One region of the Nonomuraea sp. NPDC049378 genome, then DNA from elsewhere that is predicted to be linked to it. Evidence: riboswitches for the same ligand, from Rfam matches in the RefSeq annotation. Region 1 holds a riboswitch; each other region holds the start of a gene.
What was found. A riboswitch is a leader RNA that binds a small molecule or an ion and turns the genes downstream of it on or off. The one in region 1 is predicted to bind cyclic di-AMP.

Region 1 (7,158 bases):
ACGTGGTGATGCTCATGCTGGGTGCCTTTCTTACGCGCTGTAGTTCTGGCCGGGGGGCATGCCGGGGATCGGCTTGGCGATGAGAGCGGCGGGGGTGAAGAAGCCGATGTGGGCGATCGCCATGATGAGCGTCCAGAGCGCTTTGTCGTCGTAGTGCGCGGACGCCTTGGCGTACAGCTCGTCGGGGACGCGTTCCCCGGACGGGTTCGGGGTGAGGACCGCCTCTACCAGTTCCAGCGCGATCCGTTCGGCGTCGGTGAAGCAGGTGGCGTCCCGCCAGGTCGCCACGGCGGTGATGCGCTTCTCTGACTCCCCGGCCTGGCGGAGGTTGCCGGTTTCCCTGATGGTGAAGTACGTGCTGCCGAGCAGTTGCCCGGCGCGCAGCTGCAGCAGGTGGACGGTGACCTGCGGAATCGCGCCGTTCTTGATGACCTTGTGCAAGGCTCCGGCGGCTTCTGCCATCTCGGGGACGAACGGGAGAGGGCTGGGCATGCGCGACCGGAGGTCGGTCGTGGGTGCGGACATGGCGAAGGGTTCCCTTCTCGAATGCGGGCTCGTGGTGTCGCGTGCCGTACGGATCGTTCGCGCGGCGTCCTGACGACCACGAGACGCCGGTCACCCGCCCCCCGTAACAGCGCTGGTGTGTGACGTGGGCCACGGATCGCAGGTGTTACGAAGCAATCGGCAGCGGCGTCTTGTGCGTGTGATAAAGCTGAGTGCGGACAGGCAGGGGCCAGGCATGAGTGAGCGCGGCGAGCGAACGACGGACACACCGGGGCCGTCCGATCATGCCGACTGCGTGGACTCCGCCACCGAGGCGTTCGTCGCCCATCGCAACCTGTTGTTCACCGTCGCCTACGAGATGCTCGGCTCGGCCGCCGACGCCGAAGACGTCCTGCAGGAGGCATGGCTGCGTTGGGTGGGCGTCGACCTCGACAGCGTGCGGGAGGAGCGTGCCTACCTGGTGCGGATCGTCACCCGGCAGGCGCTGGACCGGCTGCGTGCGCTCGGCCGGCGTAAGGAGTCCTACGTCGGACCGTGGCTGCCCGAGCCGTTGCTGACCGTGCCCGATGTGGCCGAGGACGTGGAGCTGGCCGACAGCGTCTCGATGGCGATGCTGCTGGTGCTGGAGACGCTCCAGCCGATCGAGCGGGCGGTGTTCGTGCTGCGCGAGGTGTTCGATCTGGATTACGAAGAGATCGCCGAGGCCGTCGACAAGAGCTCGTCCGCGGTCCGTCAGCTCGCCTATCGGGCACGGGCACACGTCGCCGCGCGCCGGCCACGCGGCACCGGCTCCCCGGCCGAGCACCGGGCTGCCCTCCGGGCTTTCAAGCGAGCGGTCGAAACCGGCGAGCTGCAGAGCCTGCTCGACATCCTCGCGCCGGACGTCGTCGCCCTGAGCGACGGCGGCGGAGTCAAGCATGCCCTGCTGCGGCCCATTGTGGGAGCTGACAACGTTGCTAGCCTGCTGGCCGTCGGCTGGTGGAAGCGCGATGCGGAAAGGTCGGTTGAGCTGGTGCAGATCAATGGCGGCCCGGGGCTGCTCGTCCGAGTCAACGGCGAGATCGACGGCGTGGTGGCGGTGCGAGTGGAGAACGGCTACGTCACCGGCGTCTACCATGTGCGCAATCCCGAGAAGTTGTCGCGGATCGAACAGCAGACCGCCGTGAGCCGCTGAGAACCGGTCGGCAGACCCTTCATCCGAGGAATCCTGGATGCGCAGATCTTCGCGTACGGTCGCGGCCGGTGTGGTCGCAGCCGTACGCATGAGGTCTCGGGCGTCCTTTGCCCGGGCACGTGCCGCCACAAGCCGAACACGAAATGCCGCTGGAAGGCGAAGAACTCGATCGCGGTAGGGTCGCGCCAGAATTGTCCTGCCTCGTCGATCATGAGGCATGTCGATGAAACTCACAGCGGTGCGCCGGAATCACTGGGGTGCGGTTCCGGCGAATGAGTGGCGCGGAGCTCGTAAGCGGCCACGAGGCCGTTGCGGTGGATCTCGCCCTCGACGCCGATGGCACCGTGCTGGGCGGCGGCTAGGCGGTGCCGTTCGCACTGCACGCCCCCGGCCGAGACGGGCACCTGCGTCATCAGACGGATTGGACGGGCATCGATGCCGAGCTGGGTTAGGCGGCGGGACAAGCTGGTGGGGTGGAGGGGCTGGCCGGGGCGACGGCCGGGGAATAGCCAGGTTCCGTCGTGGAGGTGGCGAGCGGTGCCATCGCTGCGCGGCGTGGGGAGTTGGATGATCAGGTCGGCGAGTGGGCCAGGGAGTACGACGTTCGTGGCACCGAGGCTGAGTTCGGTGCGTCCGTCGTCGCGATGGTGGATGTGACTGCGGGTGAGTAGGGCGATCCGGCTAACCTGCTGAGCGAACAGCAGGACCAAGAGGCCGGCGACCCGATCGCCGGTCGGGAGCGTGACTTCGGTCAGCAGGCGTCGTGCTTGCGCCCATCGGTGGTCGGCCGGGGTGAACTGGGACGGCTCGGTGTTGATCCTGGCGGGGATTTCCAAGGGCGGCAGGCTTCTGGACTTGATGGCCCAAGACCAGAAGCTACGAGGTCGCGTCCCGGAACGCCGGCAACCACCTCTTCCGGCCTGAGGCCCGCGTCCTAAGCACCTGCTCGTCGGCGTAGTCGAAGAAGTCCTGCAACTCCCGACGGGTCAGCGCCCGCACTTCAGGCCGTCCCTCATAGGGCGAGGAGTGCGACGGCATGTTGTCCTCGTGGCAGGTCTGTGCCGGATGCGTCCCGAAATGTTCCACACACTGCTCCGCCCACCCGTAGCGGGCGTCGGTGAGGTAGTCGCAGAACATCGCAATCTGGTTCAGGTAGTTCCGAACGGTCGAGCGCGCCCGCGACCCCGGCGCCGACAGTAACTCCGTCGCCTAGTCCTCTACATCCCCAGGCAGCCACTCCCATGGCGATGTGCGGCGCCCTCCACGGAGACCCGTTTCACCCCAACACCACCTCGCATCGGATGCGACATGCTCGCATCTGATGCGAGATCCCTTCCGGCGAACCCGGAAAGTCGCAGGCAGATAGCCGCACATCAACACGTGCGATGATCTTGGCGAATGTCGCTCCTGTAGGTCGATGAACAGCTCAAACGCATTCTTCAAATGGGCGAATAGCTCATCAGATGCTATTCGTCCCTTTTTCAGTTCATCGAGATGTGCACGTGGTCGTAGTGGTTCTCGGTGATGCTGCCCCGGTTGGACATCGTGCTCCAACCCGAGCCGTGGTTGATGCGCTGCTTCCAGATGACGTACTTGACGCCCAGCCTGCTCTTGTTCTTGATGGCCCACTCCGCGATGCGGTCGCCCAGGGCGGCGTTGGCGGCGGAGGGCATCGAGCCGCCCGTGCTCATCATGAAGTCGCAGGCCCGGCCCAGGGGGTGTTCGCCGCTGGAGCCCGAGCGGAAGCAGCCGACGGTGAAGGGCAGCGCGAAGTTCTTGCCGATCTGCTCCTTCATCAGCCGCGTGCGCGGCGTGATGTTGTCGGAGCCGGACGGGAGTTCGGGTGCCCAGCCGCCGTCTGACCTGCGGTTGGTGCCGAACGGCACCAGGTCCTGGAGCTTCTTCTCGATGTCGTCGATGACGTCCTCGGCCTCGTCGCGCTGACCGGCCACCTCGGCCGCGTCCTTGCGGATCCTGTCGGCGAGCTCGACGGCCTGCGCGGAGGCCTTCTTCTTCTCGTCGCGCGCCCTGGCCACGCCCTGCACGAACGCCTGCTGCTCGGCGGTGACCTGATTGAGCACCGCGGCGCCGCCGCTGTTCTCCGGCAACATGAATACGGGCACTCCGGGGTTGCCGTTCTGGTAGCGCAGGCGGGCTATCTCGGCGACCCGCTTCTCGGCCGTCGTCAGCGCCTCTTCGGCGGTGGCCAGCCGGGCCTTGGCCGCCTTGGCGGACTTCTGCGCCTTGGCCAGCTCGACGCGCTTGAGGTTGTAGGCCTCGATCAGCTTGTCGACCTTCTTGTTGAGCTGCTTGAGCTGCGCGCGCAGCTCCGACTCCTTGGGTTTGGGGGCCGTGGACGCCGCGGACGCCGGGGCCGCCGAAACGACGACGGCGGCGGCGGCGGCGATGAGACCGATGGCAAGACTCGCGGGGGACGAAGCCGCCACGTAGGTGTTCCTCTCCCTCTGCCGGCCGGGTTAGCTGACGGGTTCGGGTATGGGAGCTGCGTATCCCTACCACGGATGTGGATTCACCCCAGGTGCGATGGGTCCCCGGCTCCCGGGCAACTCGCCCAGGATTAGGCGGTGCAACGGCTGTTACGGCCGATGCATAAGGGGATATTAGTGGTAGATCACGAGACATGCGACCTTAAGTAGAAATCTATTCTTGATCTACTTGTGATCGGAGCATGCGCGCGGCCTCTTCCGGCAGCACGTCGTTGACGAACGCGCCCATCGCGGACTCCGAGCCCGCCAGATACTTGAGCTTGTTGGGCGCCCGCCGGATGCTGAAGAGCTCCAGATGCAGGTACGCGAGCTCGCGGTCCCGCCGCACCGGGGCCTGGTGCCAGGCCGAGATGTACGGCATCACGACCCCGAACAGCCCGTCGAAGGCCCGCAGCACCGAGGTGTAGAGCGGGGCGAACGCCGCACGCTCCTCCTCCGTGAGCGCCGCCAGGTCCGGCACCTGCCGGTGCGGATACACGTGCACCTCGTACGGCCAGCGCGCGGCCGCGGGCACGAACGCCGTCCACAGCTCGTTGCCGGCCACCACCCGTGTCCCGGCGGCACGTTCGGCGGCCAGCACGTCGGCGAACAGGTTGCCCGGGCCCTGGTAGCGGGCCGCGGCGCCGAGCTGGAGTTTCGTTCTGGGCGTGACGTACGGGTAGGCGTAGATCTGGCCATGCGGATGCGCCAGCGTGATGCCGATCTCCTCGCCCCGGTTCTCGAAGCAGAACACCTGCTCCACGCCCTCGATCCCGGACAATTCGGCCGTACGGTCGGCCCACGCCTCCATGACCAGCCGCACCTGGGCGTCGGAGAGCTTCGAGAAGGATGACGAGTGATCCGAGGTAAAGCACACCACCTCGCACCGCCCCACTCCCGGACGAACCTCACTCAGCCCACCCACATCTTGATAAGTCCCAAAATTCGTGGAGAAGGAGGGGAAGCGGTTCTCGAACACCGCCACGTCGTAGTCGTACGCAGGGATCTCCGTCGCCCGGGTGTCCGACGACGGGCACAACGGGCACTCGGCGGACGTGCCCGTCGGCAGGAACGTCCGCGTCTGCCGGTGCCCGGCCATCGCGATCCACTCCTCGGTCAGCGGATCGTAGCGCAGCTCGGACGCCACCGGCCGGGGCTCAAGCGGGCGCCGGTCGATCGCGCTCCGGTCGGCGTCGTCGCGCCGGTCGAAGTAGATCAGCTCTCGGCCGTCGGCCAGATGGGTGACGGTGCGCTTCAATGCGTGTCCTCCGCGATGATCAGTTCTCCGGCCCGCTCGGCCAGTTCGGTGCGTGCGTCCTCGGGCAGCCCCGCGTCGCTGATGACCACGTCGGCCTCGCTCAGCTCGGCGATGGTGCTGATGCCCACCGTGTTCCACTTGGTGTGGTCGGCAGGGACGACCAGCCGGTGCGCGGCCGTCACAAGCTCCCTGTCGGTCTCCGACTCCAGCAGGTTGGGCGTGGTGAAGCCGGCCCGCACGCTCATCCCGTGCACGCCGAGGAAGAGCGTGTCCACGTGCAGGCGGCGGATCGCGGCCACGGCCACCGGGCCGACCAGCGCGTCGGACGGCGTGCGCACGCCGCCGGTCAGCACGACGGTGCGGTCGGCGCGCGGGTTGCGATGGAAGACCTCGGCGACGGGGATCGAATTGGTGATCACGGTCAGCTCGGGAACGCCGATGAGGTGGTGGGCCAGCGCCCACGTGGTGGTGCCCGCCGACAGCGCCACGGCGGTGCCGGGGCGTACCAGCCTGGCCGCGTGCCGCGCGATGGCCTCCTTCTCCTGCTGCTGGCGGGCGGACTTCGCGGTGAAGCCCGGCTCCTCGGTCGATCCGGGGCCGAGCGCGGTCGCGCCACCGTGCACCTTCTCCAGCAGACCGCGTTCGGCCAGCACCTCGAGGTCGCGGCGGATGGTCATGTCGGAGACGCCGAGTTCGCGTACGAGGTCGGCGACCCGGACACCGCCGTTGCTGCGCACGCGTTCGAGGATCGTCTGCTGACGCTGCTGTGCGAGCACGCCCGCTCCTTCCAACAGATTCCACCAAATTATGACACGACGCTGTTGGGGAATGTTAGTTCGCTACGGATGGCTTGCGCTGGTCAGCACGGGCGAGAGACGTTGGGAGGACACCGACTCCGGAGGCGAGCTTATGGCCAGGCGAGCACGCAAGGGCAAGGCACGCAAGAAGAAGAAGAAGGCGAACCACGGCAAGCGCCCGACAGCACGCTGACAGGTGGCCGCCCGCCGGCGGCCACCCTCATCCCGGCAGCTCGGCGCCCGAGAGGGCAGCCCGTTTCCTGCCGTTCGCACGGCGGTCGCGGACGGCCGATCCGGCGCCGGGTCACAGGAGGAGCGCGGGCCGGTCGGGATGATCGGCCCTGATCACGACGTCGGCCGCCTCCTGGGGCCGCACCTCGCGCTCGTACCGCTCATAGGCGGGCAGGCGCCACCGCTCCTCCTCGGACGTGCGGCGCCCCAGCGCCGCCGCGGACAACCACACATGCACGCTCAGCTCGAACGCCAGCCCCCGTCCCAGCAGCAGCGTCCCGTCCACGATCACCACCCCGCCCGGCGGAAGCTCCTCATAGGGCAGCCGGTACGCCCGGTCGATCCGGCTGTCCCACAGAGCCGGCAGCACGCGCCCCGAGCCGCCATCGTCCAGGGGATCCAGCACCTCCCTGCGCAGCGCCTTGACGTCGAGCCAGTCCTCGTAGAAGGCGTCAGGATCGGCCCTGCCGTGCTCCAGCCGCAGAGACGAGGACCGCAGGAAGTCACCCGCGGAGACCCGCAGCACAGGCCGGCCGCGCAGCCGGAGCGGCGCGACGAGGTCGTCGGCCAGCGTTTCCGGCCGTCCGGCAGGCGCCCCGTCGACGACCACCCGCACCCGACGCCCGCGTGGCCACTGGGAGACCCGCTCGGCCAGCTCGTCGACGAGAACGTCACGGGAGATCGGTCGCGCACGCATCGGAACCAGCT
Region 2 (7,158 bases), on a different contig from region 1:
GGCGCCAAGGAGGAGGCGGAACGCCTGCGCGAGCAGGTCAGGGCCGCCCGCGCGGAGAACTCCGACCTGCGCCGCAGGCTCCACGACGCCCGCGAGCGGGCCAAGGCCGCGGCGCGCAGGGCCGAGGAGATGGAGCGGGCGGCCGAGGAGGCCAGGACGGCCGCCTCGGCCGCGGGCAGCGCGGGGGAGTCCGAGCTGCGGCGGCTGCGCGAACGGCTGTCCGACGTGGAGAAGCAGCTCGAAGCCTCGCGCCGGGCCGCGCGCGAGGGCAGGAGCATCGAGGACGCCCGCATCAGGGTGCTGCTCGACGCGCTGCAGGACGCGTCCGCCGGGCTGCGCAGGGAGCTGGCCCTGCCCACCACGATCAGCCGGCCGGCCGATTCTGTCGCCGCGGTCACCGGCGAACGGCCGGGTGTGCGCGTGCCCGCGCGGGCGCTGGCCGATGACGACCCGCAGCTTCTCGACCAGCTCCTCGCGCTGCCGCAGATCCACCTGATCATCGACGGCTACAACGTCACCAAGACCGGCTACGGCACGCTCACCCTCGCCGACCAGCGCAACCGGCTGATGACCGGGCTGGGCGGGCTGGTGGCGCAGACGAGGGTCGAGGTGACCGCGGTGTTCGACGGTGCGGAGCTCAACGCCCCTGTGCAGGTCGTGGCGCCGCGCGGCGTGAGGGTGCTGTTCAGCGCGCCCGGGGAGATCGCCGACGACCTGATCCGCCAGCTCGTCCGCGCCGAGCCGCCCGGTCGCGCCATAGCCGTGGTGTCGTCGGACCGGGAGGTGGCCGAGTCCGTCAGGCGGATGGGAGCCAGACCCGTTCCCTCTGGCTTGCTGCTGCGCCGCCTGGGCCGGGCTTAAGTTACGAATTGGTATGTTCGGGTGAGACCTCACCCGCCACTTCTGTACTATTTCGCCCCAGTAAAGATCTCCTGGGAGGCGACGCAGTGAGGTTTGGCCGGGTGCCGGTGGCCGTGGGTCTCGCGTTCGGGCTTGTGGTGTCTCCCATGGGGGCGGCGCTCGCTGATCCGAAGCCGACCATCGGGCAGGCCAAGGCCAAGCTCGACAAGCTCAACGACAAGGCCGACAAGGTCGTCGACCGCTACAACACGGCGACCGAGCGCTACAAGAAGGCCAAGGGCACCTACGCGAAGCTGAACAAGAGCTACAAGCGCAAACTCCGTACGGTCGCCGACCTGCGCACCCAGATCGCCGACATGGCCGCCACCGTCTATCGGGCCGGCGGCTACGCCACCACCATGCCGGGGCTGGTCAGCGCCGACAACCCGCAGGGACGGCTGGCCGGGATGGCGCTGGCCGGGCAGATGGCCAAGGAACGCTCGGAGAAGCTGGCGGCGTTCGACCGGGAGAACCGCGGGCTGAAGAAGGAACGTGACAAGGCGCAGGGTGCCCTGCGGTCGGCCGACGAGGTCCGCGGCGAGGTCGAGAAGGAGCGCAAGGAGATCCTCGGCCTGATCGCCAAGCAGAAGAAGCTCCTGAAGAAGCTGGGCGCCTACAAGACCGGTGACCCGAACAGCACCGGCATCGCGTACACGGGACCGGCGTCGGGGAACGCCGCAGCGGTGCTGCGGTTCGCGTTCGCGCAGGTCGGCAAGCCGTACGTGTTCGGCGGGACGGGGCCGGGCGGCTACGACTGCTCGGGGCTGACGCAGGCGTCATGGCGGGCCGCGGGCGTGTCCTTGCCGAGGACGACGTGGGCGCAGTGGGCGTGGGGCGCCAGCCGCAAGGTGTCGCTGAACGCGCTCCAGCCCGGTGATCTCATCTTCAGCGAGGGTCTGGGGCACGTCAGCATCTATGCGGGCAACGGGAAGATCGTCCATGCGCCGCAGACGGGCGACGTGGTCAAGGTCGTCAGCCTCTCCGCCTACGGCCGCAGCCTCGTGGGCGCCGTCCGCCCATAATTCCGTCCCCTCCTTCTACGACGCACCATCGTTGCCGTCGTGCGGGCGGTCCGCGATCACGTTCCGCATCCTCCTGATCACCTTAGGTCGAGATCATACGAGGCGGAATGTGACAAACGCGACATCTGACCCCTGACAAGACGGATGTTTCGCGAATGTGAGCAGGGTCACTTTTTGGTAACGACGCCCCCTGTTCCAACAGGGGTTCGGGAGTTTACTGAGGCCTGAGTCGATCTTTACAGCCTGACTCGGCTTTTGCTGATCCTTGACCGTTCCGCGTAGCTTCTGGCGTCGTCGCGGTGCACAAGCCATGGCGCCGTGAACCCGCATCGGTCCCTCCCGGTGTGAAGACAGATGAAGATCCGCTGGTCATCGCCGCGACATCCCCATGACACGGGCGATGACCTGCCGAATCCGTGCAGTCAGGAGGCACGGAACCGGGGACCCAGCGATCCCAGTTCCCCAGGGATCAGGGGTGAATCGGCGCGCCATCGCGCCGTAGGGCGACTTCCAGGCCCGAATCCGACAGCTAACCCGGTAGGCGTTCGTGGAAGACCCAAGGAGAAATCCTGTCTACCTCCCTGCACAACCCCCGTCTGTCCCGCATTGCCCTGCCTGGCGTCGTGCTCACGATGACCGTGACGGCCGGAGGCCTGGTCCTCCACGCCCCCACGGCTCAGGCGGCGACGAGGAGCGACACGGCCGGCGTCTCCTCGGTGAGGGCGGCCACCGCCGCCACCACCGCGAAGTCGGCCAAGGCCGCTCGCAAGCGGGCAAAGACCGCTCGGCAGAAGGTGAAGGCCGGCAAGGCCATCGCCGTGGCCAAGAACCAGATCGGTGACCCGTACCGTTACGGCGCCACAGGCCCTGGTTCGTTCGACTGCTCCGGCCTCGTCCAGTACGCCTGGAAGAAGGCCGGGGTGAAACTCCCGCGCGTGGCGAGCAGCCAGTTCGCCGGCATCAGGAACAAGGTCTCCTGGCGCAACCTCAAGCCCGGGGACCTCATGTTCTTCAACGGGCTCGGCCACGTGGGCATGTACGTCGGCAAGGGCAAGATGATCCATTCGCCGCGGACAGGCGAACGGGTGCGCATCGACAAGCTGGGCGGATGGCGCAAGTCGTCGTTCGTCGGCGCGGTCCGTCCCGGCCTCTGATGAGGCCCCGCCCGGGCCCGGGAGATCTTCCGGAGCCCGGGCGGGCTCCCGTGGCAGCCCGTCCTCACGCTCGTCGGCGGCCCCTCGTAGAGGGCCGGCCCTGATCGGGCCCACTACGATCGGCAGCGTGTCCGAGCAGGTGAGCCGACGAGCCGCGCTGGCCGCGCTCCTCCTCCTCGGCCTCGCCGCCGACGCGCCCGCCCCCGGATCGCCCGTCTTCCCCGCGCACGCCCGTGACCTGTGGCCGGACGGCCAGGTCACCGCCCGCGGGGCACGTTCCCTCGTCACCGGCCACCGCGCCGCACCCGGCACGCTCAGCGAACTCGCCCGCCGCGCCGACTCGGCGGGGCTGCGGGTCACGGCCGTGCTCGGCCGCCCGGTGCGGCCCGTGGTCATCGTTCCCGGCTCCGCGCAGGACGCGGCCCGGCTGGCCGGCGTGGAGCGACTCGACGGGCTGGCGGCGGTGGCCGACGGCGGGCGGGTGATCGTCGTCCCCGAGTCGTTCGGCAGGCTCACCTCCACCGGCAAGGACGTCGTCCTCACCCACGAGCTGACCCACGTCGCCGCGGGCACCGGCGGGCTGCCCGTCTGGCTCTACGAGGGCTTCGCCGACTACGTGGCCTACCGGGACGCCGGGCTGCCCGTGCGCACGGCCGCCGCCGAGTTGGCCGCCGAGGTGCGGGCCGGGCGCGTGCCGGCCGCGCTGCCGGGGCCCGAGGCGTTCGCCGTCGGCGGGCCTGACCCCGGACGCCTTGCGCTGGCGTACCAGGAGGCCTGGCTGGCGTGTCGGTTCCTCGCCCGCCGTTTCGGTGAGAGGAGCCTGGTGAGGCTCTACCGTGATGCGCAGGCGGCCGGCGTCGACGAGGCGCTCGCCGCGCTCGGGCTCTCCGTGGCCTGGCTGACGGCACGGTGGCGCGCGTACGTGCGGGAGCAGCTCGCGTGAGTGGGGAGAAGGATGAGCGGACGGCGGGACGCGGACGGCCCCTCTGAGGAGGCCGGGGCGGGCGGCGGAGAGGCGGCTGCCACAGGGCCCGGTGACGGTGTTCCCGTGGGCGCCGTCAGCGCGGAGGACGCCGCGCGGACGGACGGCGGCGCGGCGGGGGCGTGGAGACGGCGCGAACGGGGGCAGGGTGACGGGGTGCCCGCGACGACGGACGGCCCGGCGCAGGATCCGGGGGAGGGCCCGGTAGCGGACGCGGCGGTGGATGCGGTCGAGCGCCGGTTCAGACGGCAGGCCGCCGTGGTCCTGGCGGTGCTCGCGGCGGTGATCCTGGCCGTGGCCGCCTTCAGCACGCCGTGGACGGTCCTGGCCGCGGGGCCGCCCGACCCGGCGCGCGACTTCACCGCCGCCGAGATCGCGAGGGCGCGGGCGTTCGACGCGGCCACGTCCCTGCCGAGCTATCTCGGGCTGGCGCTCACGCTGGCCTTCGCGGCCCTGCTGGTGGCCACCCCCTTCGGGGCCAGGGTGCTGGGCCGGCTGAAAGGCCCCTGGTGGGTGCGGGTGGTCCTCGGCGTCCTGGTGCTCACCGCGATCGTCGAGGCGGTCAGGTGGCCGCTCGGCGTCTGGTTCGAGACGCTGCTGCGCGACTACGGGCTGTCCACCCAGGACTGGGCGGGCTGGACCGCCGACCGGCTGAAGGGCCTCGGCGTGGAGGCCTTCCTGCTCTGCCTCATGCTGCTCGTCCTCGTGGGGCTGGCCCGCAGGGTGCGGCGCTGGTGGATCCCGGCGGCCGTGGGGGCGTGCGCGCTGACCGTGGTGATGTCGTTCGTCTACCCGGTGGTGTTCGAGCCGCTGTTCAACGACTTCACGTCCATGCCGCAGGGCTCGCTGCGCGACAACCTGCTGGACATGGCAGAGCGCGACGGCGTGCCGGTGCAGGACGTGCTGGTCGCCGACGCCTCGCGGCGCACGACGGCGCTCAACGCGTACGTGTCGGGCTTCGGCGCCACCCGCAGGATCGTCGTCTACGACACGCTGCTCAAGGCGCCGCAGCCCCAGGTCGAGCTGGTCGTCGCCCATGAGCTGGGCCACGCCGAGGCCGACGACGTGCTCTTCGGGACCCTCGTCGGCGCCCTGGGGGCGGCGCTCGGCGTGGTCCTGCTGTACCTGGTGTTCGGCGCGATACGCCGGCGCACCGGCGTCACCTCGATCGCCGATCCGCGGGCGGTGGGTGTGGTCATGGGCCTGATGACGCTGGGTTCGCTGATCATGGGCCCTGCCCAGAACCTGATCAGCCGCCACGTCGAGGCCAGGGCCGACGTGCACGCGCTCGACCTCACCCGGGATCCGGCCACGTTCATCGCCATGCAAAAACGGCTGGCAATTACCAATATTTCCGACTTGTCGCCGGATCCGGTGGAATATGTGCTCTATGCCTCCCATCCTTCCAGCCCTGAGCGCATCGCCCTGGCCCGCTCATGGGCCGAGCTGAACGGCGTCCCGGTGCCGTGACCCATGCGGACGTGCTCTTCGTCACGAACGACTTCCCGCCCAGGCCGGGCGGCATCCAGTCATTCGTGCACGGGCTCGCGCTGCGCACGCCGGGCGTGACCGTCTACGCCCCCGCCTGGCCGGGGTGCGCGGACTTCGACCGGCGCCAGCCGTACCGGATCGTGCGGCATCCCACGCGGCTCATGCTGCCGGGCCCGGCCGTCGCGCGCAGGGCGGCCGGCCTGGTGGCCGAGCAGGGCGTGCGGACCGTCGTGTTCGGCGCGGCGGCGCCCCTCGGCCTGCTCGCGCCGCGCCTGCGCGCGGCGGGCGCGCGGCGCGTGGTGATGCTCACCCACGGCCACGAGGCGTCGTGGGCGAGCACGCCCGGATTCCGCGCCGTGCTGCGCAGGATCGGCGAGCACGCCGACGTGGTGACGTATCTGGGCGAGTACACGCGAGCCCGCCTGGCCGCCGCCATCCCCCCGGCCAAGCTCGTACGCCTCGTTCCCGGCGTGGACACCGGCCAGTACCGCCCCGGCACGGCCCGCCGGTCCATCAGGGCCGAGCTGGGCCTCGGCGACAGGCCGGTGGTGGTGTGCGTGTCGCGGCTGGTGCCCCGCAAGGGCCAGGACCAGCTCATCAGGGCCTGGCCCCAGGTGCTGCGGGTGGCGCCGGACGCGGTCCTGCTGCTGGTGGGTGACGGGCCCCACCGCAGGACGCTGGAGCGGCTGGCGGCGGGGCACGAGTCGGTCAGGTTCGCCGGCGCGGTGCCGGCGGCGGGCCTGCCCGGCTACTACGCCGCCGGCGACGTGTTCGCGATGCCGTGCCGCACCCGGTGGAAGGGCCTGGACGTGGAGGGGCTCGGGATCGTGTTCCTGGAGGCGTCGGCGACCGGGCTGCCGGTGGTCGTGGGCGCGTCCGGCGGCACGACCGACGCGGTGCGGCCCGGCGAGACCGGGCTGGTCGTCGACGGCGAGGACGTCGGCGAGATCGCCCGGGCCCTCGTCGAGCTGCTGACGGATCCCGGCAAGGCGCGCAAGATGGGCGCGGTCGGCCGTGACTGGGTGGCCCGCGAATGGGCGTGGGACCACGTGGCCGCCCGCTTCCGGGCACTCCTCTAGGCCTCGGCCTAGCCCTTGGTCGACCCCAGCGTGAGGCCGGCCACGAACTGCTTGTGCAGCAGCTGGAAGACGATCAGCGTCGGCAGCGCCACCAGCACCGACCCGGCCGCCAGCAGGTTGTAGTCGGTGAAGAACTGGCCGCGCAGGTTGTTCAGCGCCGAGGTGACGGGCAGCTTGTCGCCCGACGACATCAGTACCAGCGCCCACAGGAAGTCGTTGTACATCCACGTGAACTGCAGCGTGGACAGCGCCGCCAGCACCGGCCGGCACAGCGGCAGCGTCAGCCGCCAGTACCGTTTCCACACCCCGGCCCCGTCCACCAGCGCCGCCTCGCTGATCTCCTCGGGGATGGTGCGCATGAAGTTCGCCATCACGAAGACGCAGAAGCCGAACTGGAACGCCACGTGGATGAGGATCAGCCCCAGGTAGGAGTCGTAGAGCGACTGCGAGTCCGACAGCCAGGCGGGCAGCGGGACCAGCGTGTAGAGGGTGTAGAGCGGCGTGATGAGCACCTGCGGCGGCAGCAGGTT
Region 3 (7,158 bases), on a different contig from region 1:
CGCCGCCGTTGACCCCGAGCGCGACCTGGCGCATCCGCGCGTCCAGCTCCGCCCAGGCGGCCTTGCCCTTCTCGTGCAGTTCGGCGGCGCCGTACGCGAGCATCTCGCGCTCGCGCAGCAGCGTGGAGTAGAGCTTCTCCCCCATCCGCCAGCTGCCGCCGCACTCGAAGCCCTCCAGGAAGGTGACGAGCTCGTCGAACGCCCGGGCGGCGGGCTCGGCGGCCTCGGCGAGCGTCGCGCGTAGGGCCTCGTCCTGGACCATGGACGGGATCGTGCGGGTGAGGAAGTTGCGGCCGGTGCGGGCCTGGCCGAGCCCGCGCTGGACCAGCAGCGGGGCCGCCAGGTCGGGGTCCAGGTTGGCGCGGCAGGCGGCCAGCACGCCGGGCACCTCGGCGAGACGGGAGACGGCGGCCGTCACCAGCTCGGGCTCCGGCTTGAGGCGGTGCTGGAACGGCGTGAACATCGAGGCGAAGATCGCGGACAGGTAGGTGGCGGGGTCGCGCCGCCATGCGGGCCAGGACGCCAGCGCGATCGAGCCTCTCAGCTGGGAGAGGACCAGGTCTCTGTCGATCGTGTCGTCGAGCGACGTGGTCTCGAGTGCCGACAGGCGGTCGAGCCAGCGGACCTCCTCCTGCTCGCGGGCGGTCCAGGCGGTGGCGGTGAAATCGCCGAGGGTGTGATCGTAGCCGTCCGCCCCCAAAGTGCTGGCGATGACGGGACGGTCGGAAAAGTACCACTTGAGAAACTCGTCCACCGGTGCACCATATCCTGATGAAATGCCCCTGCAGATCACCGGCGCGCTAGGCGACCCTGACCTGATCCGCCTCCCCTGGGAGGTGCCCCTCCAAGACTGGCCGCAGCGTCACCTGGTGGATCTGCCCCGCGGCATCTCGCGTCACGTGGTGCGGTTCGCCAGGCTGTCCGGCAAGGTGTACGCGATCAAGGAGATCAGCGAGCGGTACGCCAAGCGCGAATACCAGTTGTTGTGGGACCTCGCCCGGCTCGACGCCCCCTCCGTGGAGCCCGTCGCGTACGTCACCGGCCGCGAGAACGGGCTCGACGCGGCACTGATCACCAGGCACCTGCAGTTCTCGCTCCCCTACCGCGCGGTCATGTCGGGCACCCTGCGCCCCGACACGCTCACCCGCCTGCTGGACGCGCTGGCCGTGCTGCTGGTCAGGCTGCACCTGAACGGCTTCTACTGGGGGGACTGCTCGCTGTCCAACACGTTGTTCCGCAGGGACGCGGGGGCCTTCGCGGCCTACCTCGTGGACGCCGAGACCGGCGAGATGCACCCGATGATCAGCGAGGGGCAGCGGCGCGGCGACATCGACGTGGCGCACACGAACATCTTCGGCGAGATGCTCGACCTGGAGGCCGGCGGGCTGCTGCACCCGTCGATCGACCCCATGGACACCGCCGAGGACATCGTCGCCCGCTACCACCGCCTGTGGGACGAGATCACCCAGAGCGAGATCATCGAGGAGGTCGACTGGCACCGGGTGGAGCAGCGGATCAGACGGCTCAACCTGCTCGGCTTCGACGTGGCCGAGATGATGGTGCGGCGCAAGGTCGGCACCGGACGGCTGATCGTACGCCCCAAGGTCGTGGACGCGGGGCACCACCAGCGGCGGTTGCTCAGGCTGACCGGGCTCGACGTGGAGGAGAACCAGGCGCGGCGGCTGCTCAACGACCTCGACGGCTTCCGGGTCGCCAAGGGCCTGCGGCACGAGGACGAGGCCATCGTGGCGCACCGGTGGCTGGCGGAGGTGTTCCAGCCCACGGTCGAGGCGATCCCCGCCGGGCTGCGCGGGAAGCTGGAGCCCGCGCAGCTCTTCCACGAGATCCTCGACCATCGCTGGTACCTGTCGGAGGGTGCGGACGCCGACGTGGGACTGGCCGCGGCCGTGAAGTCGTACGTGGACAACGTGCTCGTGCACAAGCCCGACGAGAAGGCCCTGCTCCCCGACGAGGACGCTCGGGCTCAGTAGGCGGCGGTGATGCGGCTGCGCGGGTGGGTGTTCTGCTCCACCTCGTCGGCGATCGCGACCGCGAGGTCCTCGGCGCTGATGGCGCTGCGGCCCCGCTCGTCGGTCAGCAGCATGTCGCCGCCGAGACGGAAGGCGCCCGTACGCTCGCCCGGCGCGAGCTCCGCGGCCGGCGAGACGTAGGTCCAGTCGAGGTCCGTGACCTCCCGGTAGAGCTCGAGCGCGGCACGAGCGGCCAGCGCCTCCTTTTTCAGGCTCTCGGGGAAGCCGGGCGTGTCGACCAGGTCGACACCGGACGGGACCTTGAGGCTGCCGGCGCCGCCCACGACGATGAGCCGGCGCACCCCGGCCGCGCGCACACCCTCGATGAGGGCGCGGTTGGCGGCGAGGAAGGGCGGTCCCGGCTCGGTGCCGTCGCGCGGCGGCGCGATGGCGGAGACGACGGCGTCGTGGCCCTTGGCCAGCGTGGCGGCGTCGCGGACGTCGCCCTTGACGGGCCCGCTGCGGCTGAGGCCGGTCACGTCGTGCCCGCGACCGGCCAGTTCGGCGGCTATGCGCTGACCGAGCATGCCGGTCGCGCCGAAAAGCAGGATCTTCATGGCGTCACGATATCCATCGGATACTGGTTACTTCACCGTGCTATAAGTACCTTGTGGATACCGGTGATGTCTTCGACCCGAATTGCCCGACGCGGGTGGTTCTCGATCGGATCGGCGACAAATGGTCGGCACTGGTGCTGCTCTGCCTCGCCGACGGGCCGATGCGCTTCACCCGGCTGCGCTCGCGGATCGGCGGGGTCACGCCCAAGGTGCTGACACAGACGTTGCGGACCATGGAGCAGGACGGGCTGATCACGCGCGAGGTGTTCGCGGAGGTGCCACCGCGGGTGGAGTACGGGCTGACCGACCTCGGCCGCTCCCTGCACACCCCGATCGCGGCGGTGGCCGCGTGGGCCGAGACCCACGTGGCCGAGATCCTCCGGCGCCGGGAGCGGTCCGCGTAGCCCGGGAGCGGCCGCGCGGTCAGGCGGCGGTCAGCTTGGTGATCTCGCGGGCGATCTCCGGCCAGAGCGGCTCGGGCAGGTCGTGTCCCATGCCCGGATAGGTCACCAGCCGGGCGCCGGGAATGGCCGCCGCCGTGGCCCGGCCGCCCTCGACCGGGACCAGCGGGTCGTCCTCCCCGTGCAGCACCAGCGCCGGCATGGTGAGGCTCGCCAGCAGGTCCGTACGGTCACCCGAAGCCATGATCGCGGCCAGCTGCCGGCCCGTGCCCGCCGGGTCGAAGCAGCGGTCGAACGCGCGCCCGGCCCTCCGGACGACCCGCTCCCGGTCCATCGCGTAGCCGGGCGAGCCGATCACCGCGTACGTCTCCAGCGCCTGCGCCATGACGGCCGCGCGCTCGGCGGCGGGGCGGGCGGTCAGGGCCGCGAACGCGGCCTCCGTCGGCGGAGCGACCGTGGGGCCGGGCGTCGACATGATCGAGGTCAGGGTCAGCACCCGTGCCGGATGCCGGATGGCCAGGGACTGGGCGATCATCCCGCCCATGGACGCGCCGACCACGTGGGCGGCCGGCCAGCCGATGGCGTCCATGAAGCCCGCGGTGTCGTCGGCCAGGTCGTCCAGCAGGTACGCCGAAGGCGCCCCCGTCGTGGGAGCGCCCTGGTCGTGGAGGTGGGTCGACAGGCCCGCGTCGCGGTTGTCGAACCGGACGACGTGGTGCCCCTGGTCCACCAGGAGCTCGCAGAACCCGTCGTCCCAGTGGGTGAGCTGCGCGCCGAGCCCCATGATGAGGAGCAGGGGCCGCCCGTCGGGGGAACCGATGCTCTCGTAGGCGATGTCGATGCCGTTCGCGGCTACGCGGAGGGTCACGGTGACCAGAATGTCATTCTGGCGCTGCGTTCGTAAAGTCAGCCCCGCCGGGCGTAGGCGCCGGTCGAGAAGGGCACCGGCCGCCCCTTCTTGCCCAGGCCGTCACCCCACTTGGTGATGACATAGTCGATCTTGATGTGCCCCTTGCCGCCGTTGCCGTTGACCATCAGCGAGCGGGGGTTGAAGGTGCCGCCGGTCAGGTCGGCGAACGTCTTGGCGTCGAGATCCAGCATGATGCCGCGGCTGGAGGGCTCCCCCGGCCCTCTGTCCCCGACGAAGAAGGGCATCTTCTTGCCCTTGTAGATCACGTACCCCTCGGTCAGCAGCGGCCAGCTCGGGCTGGCGGCCATGCCTTTCTGCATCGGCTTGCCGCTGGCGGGCAGGCCGGTGTCGCCCGCCCTGCCCGAGCCGTCGTCCCAGAAGTACGACGCCGTGGTGGAGCCCTTGTACAGGGCCTTCTCCTCGGCGCCGGGATCGGCGTGTGCCGCGGTGCAGACGACGCTCATCGAGCCGACGGCGGAGGCGGTGAGCAGGGCAAGGGAACGCAGGCCAAAACGGGGAGACATGAAAGTGTGAAGTCCTTCGCGAGGGGACGAGGGGGAGGCACGCCGGCAAGAGGGCACGGCGCTGCGGCACGCCCGAGCGACTACATCGGGCGAGGGAAAGAAAGGGGGGAAGGGGGGCCGCTCAGGCGGCGGCCGGCGCTACGCGATTCGGGGGTGCGCTGCGGTCATACATGCGTTCTGTCCTCTCCATCACACCTACCGGGTTAGCTGACGGGTTCGGGCGTGGAGATGCCCTACCGGCACGGGCCGGATTCACCCCAGTGAGGTGGGTCCCCGGTTCCCGATCGAGTCGGGATTCGGCGCCAGCCGGAGGCCCTCTCTTGGGTAAGGGCCAGGTCACCGGCTGGTAATGGCGGCAACTCTAGCAGCGAATCGGACATACGCAAACGATTCGCCATGAACCGGGCAAAGATCTACCTTGCGCGGGAATACGAAAGGGGGTACGGCATGCCGTACCCCCTCAGTCCTTTCCGGCTCAGCCGCCGCTCTTGCGCCTGAACGATCTCTTACTCGCAGCCGGGCCGTGCGCCCCGTGAATCTTCGATGGGTCGACGCCCCTGCCACCAGCGCCGGAGCCCGCGTGCTGGTTGCGCTTGCGCTCCAGTGCTTCGCGGAACTTGCGCTTCATCTCGTCCTCGGGAGTTTCGCTGACTTCCGGCTCCGGTGATTCCGCCATGAGGACCTCCATGGTGTTGGGGACAACCACAGCTTCGCACGGCGTCGCTTTCGATGCGAAACCGACTCCGCCCTGTCACCCGTCGCGGGTGAACGCCAGCAGCCGGAACACCGGGTCCGGCCCGTCCCGCCCCTGCCCGTGACCCACGAACGTGGTCTCGCCGGCCTGGCGCAGACCGTGCCGGACCGCCTCCGCCACGACCAGTTCCCGGCCGTCGGCGGGACGCCGCCGCCCTCCAGGCCCGTGGGCGGCGCGCTTGTCCACCGTCGTGACGTACACCCCGCCCGGCCGCACCACGCGCGCGGCCTCGGCGATCACCGGGCGGGCGTCGTCGAGCAGGTGCAGCAGCCAGATCGTGGTGACCGCGTCGACCGACCCGTCGCGTACGGGTAACGCGCAGCCGTCACCCAGGACCACGTGCACGCGCCGCGCGGCGACCCGCGCCATGCCGGCGGAGGCGTCCACGCCGAGCACCCGCAGGCCACGCCCGGCCAGTTCCCTGCTCACCAGCCCGGTGCCGCACGCGACGTCGAGCAGCGTGCCCCCGGGCAGCAGAGCGCGCACGGCCTCCGCGGCGGCCTCGGCCCGCGGCAGACCGCCACGGGTCTCGTCGTAATGTGCGGCTTCGAGGTCATAGTCGAGCACGACCCGAATCGTACGCCGCCGGGTAAAAGGAGACCGTTCGGTTCCTGGTGTTGTGTTGGAGTGGCCCAGGAAATACACCCCGCATGTTGGTCGACGCCCCAGGCGCCACGATGGACGGTCCGCGATGAACGTGCTCGGTCATGACCTGGCGATGGATCTGGGTGCCGCGAGCACCCGGATCTACGTCAAGGGCAGAGGCATCGTGCTCGACGAGCCCTCCGCCGTCATGCTGGACAGCCGCACGGGCCGGGTCGTCGGGTACGGCGCCGAGGCCGCGCAGGGCGAGCGGGGAGAGACACGCTGGCCGGTCAGCGGCGGCCTCCCGGTCGACGACGAACTCGCCCGGCACCTGATCAGATACTTCCTGCGCAAGGTGCACGGGCACCCGTTCTCCAGGCCGCGCGTCGTGCTGGCGCTGCCGAACAACTCCACCCCCATCGAGCGCGCGGCGCTGCGCGACATCGCGTTCGAGGCGGAGGCCAGGGGGATCCTGCTGATCCCGCACGCGCTGGCGGCGGCGCTGGGCGTGGGCCTGCCGGTCAAGGACTGCGCCGGGCGCATGGTGATCGACATCGGACGCGACACCACGCGGATCGCCGTGCTCTCCCACGGCTCCGTGATCGCGGCCGCCACGGTCCCCGGCGGAGGCGACGGCATGAACCGGGCCATCATCCGCCAGGTCGAACGCGACCACGGCCTGCAACTCGACGAGGAGGAGGCCGAGTCGGCCAAGCGGCGCGCCGGCACCGCGTGGAAGCCGCTGTATCGGCAGGTCACCGTGCGCGGACGCGAGAGCGACACCGGCCGCGAGCGCTCGGTGCCGCTGCCCGTGCAGCGGATCTACGAGGCGACCAGGCAGCCGATCGAGTCCATCGTGCGGGCCGCGATCGAGACCGTCGAGCAGTGCCCGCCCGAGATCTCCGTGGATCTCGCCGACCGCGGCGCGGTGGTGGTGGGCGGCGGCGCGCTGCTGCGCGGGCTCGGCCGGCGGTTGCGGGCGGCGCTGGGCATTCCGGTGAGCAGGGCGGAGCGGCCGCTGGAGTCCGTGGCGCTCGGGCTCGGCCGCTGCGCGGAGGACCTGGGGCTGATCTCCAAGCTCCGCGGCCGGTGACGCCGGCGCGAGAGAGGACGACGCGACGGCGTCAGGACGACGACGGCTCGACGACGGATCGGCAGCGGCCCGGCGGCGGTGAGGGGAGACAGTCCATGACCGTGCACGGCATCGACCACGTCGGGGTGACGGTGCCCGACCTCGACGAGGCGACGAAGTTCTTCGCCCGCGCGTTCGGGGCCGAGGTGCTCTACGACACCCTGCCCAAGGAGCGGGGACCGAAGGGAGGCTGGGCGGTCGAGCGGCGGCTCGGGGTGCCCCAGGGGACGGTCGAGGTGGCGATCCGCATGCTGCGGCTGCCCAA

Region 2: another riboswitch for cyclic di-AMP. It lies ahead of ACZ6SA_RS14420 (C40 family peptidase); the one in region 1 lies ahead of ACZ6SA_RS39020 (coiled-coil domain-containing protein).
Region 3: another riboswitch for cyclic di-AMP. It lies ahead of ACZ6SA_RS30815 (hypothetical protein); the one in region 1 lies ahead of ACZ6SA_RS39020 (coiled-coil domain-containing protein).

What each region holds. Positions count from the first base shown of each region.
Region 1 covers NZ_JBVJHP010000022.1:156,817-163,974, forward strand. The annotation lists gene ACZ6SA_RS38995 (SDR family oxidoreductase) at 1-16, opposite strand, end outside; gene ACZ6SA_RS39000 (carboxymuconolactone decarboxylase family protein) at 31-525, opposite strand; gene ACZ6SA_RS39005 (RNA polymerase sigma-70 factor) at 740-1,678, shown strand; gene ACZ6SA_RS39010 (hypothetical protein) at 1,909-2,514, opposite strand; gene ACZ6SA_RS39015 (hypothetical protein) at 2,555-2,815, opposite strand; gene ACZ6SA_RS39020 (coiled-coil domain-containing protein) at 3,160-4,125, opposite strand; cyclic di-AMP (ydaO/yuaA leader) riboswitch at 4,131-4,273, opposite strand; gene galT (galactose-1-phosphate uridylyltransferase) at 4,340-5,422, opposite strand; gene ACZ6SA_RS39030 (DeoR/GlpR family DNA-binding transcription regulator) at 5,419-6,198, opposite strand; gene ACZ6SA_RS39035 (50S ribosomal protein bL37) at 6,332-6,412, shown strand; gene ACZ6SA_RS39040 (nucleoside/nucleotide kinase family protein) at 6,524-7,147, opposite strand.
Region 2 covers NZ_JBVJHP010000006.1:28,418-35,575, reverse strand. The annotation lists gene ACZ6SA_RS14430 (NYN domain-containing protein) at 1-861, shown strand, start outside; gene ACZ6SA_RS14425 (C40 family peptidase) at 948-1,922, shown strand; cyclic di-AMP (ydaO/yuaA leader) riboswitch at 2,319-2,481, shown strand; gene ACZ6SA_RS14420 (C40 family peptidase) at 2,555-3,076, shown strand; gene ACZ6SA_RS14415 (gluzincin family metallopeptidase) at 3,204-4,019, shown strand; gene ACZ6SA_RS14410 (M48 family metallopeptidase) at 4,032-5,528, shown strand; gene ACZ6SA_RS14405 (glycosyltransferase family 4 protein) at 5,525-6,628, shown strand; gene ACZ6SA_RS14400 (carbohydrate ABC transporter permease) at 6,637-7,158, opposite strand, start outside.
Region 3 covers NZ_JBVJHP010000015.1:118,748-125,905, forward strand. The annotation lists gene ACZ6SA_RS30790 (DUF885 domain-containing protein) at 1-754, opposite strand, end outside; gene ACZ6SA_RS30795 (DUF4032 domain-containing protein) at 777-1,991, shown strand; gene ACZ6SA_RS30800 (NAD(P)-dependent oxidoreductase) at 1,985-2,587, opposite strand; gene ACZ6SA_RS30805 (winged helix-turn-helix transcriptional regulator) at 2,641-2,991, shown strand; gene ACZ6SA_RS30810 (alpha/beta fold hydrolase) at 3,011-3,856, opposite strand; gene ACZ6SA_RS30815 (hypothetical protein) at 3,895-4,422, opposite strand; cyclic di-AMP (ydaO/yuaA leader) riboswitch at 4,600-4,734, opposite strand; gene ACZ6SA_RS30820 (DUF5302 domain-containing protein) at 4,898-5,098, opposite strand; gene ACZ6SA_RS30825 (class I SAM-dependent methyltransferase) at 5,174-5,743, opposite strand; gene ACZ6SA_RS30830 (rod shape-determining protein) at 5,868-6,854, shown strand; gene ACZ6SA_RS30835 (VOC family protein) at 6,950-7,158, shown strand, end outside.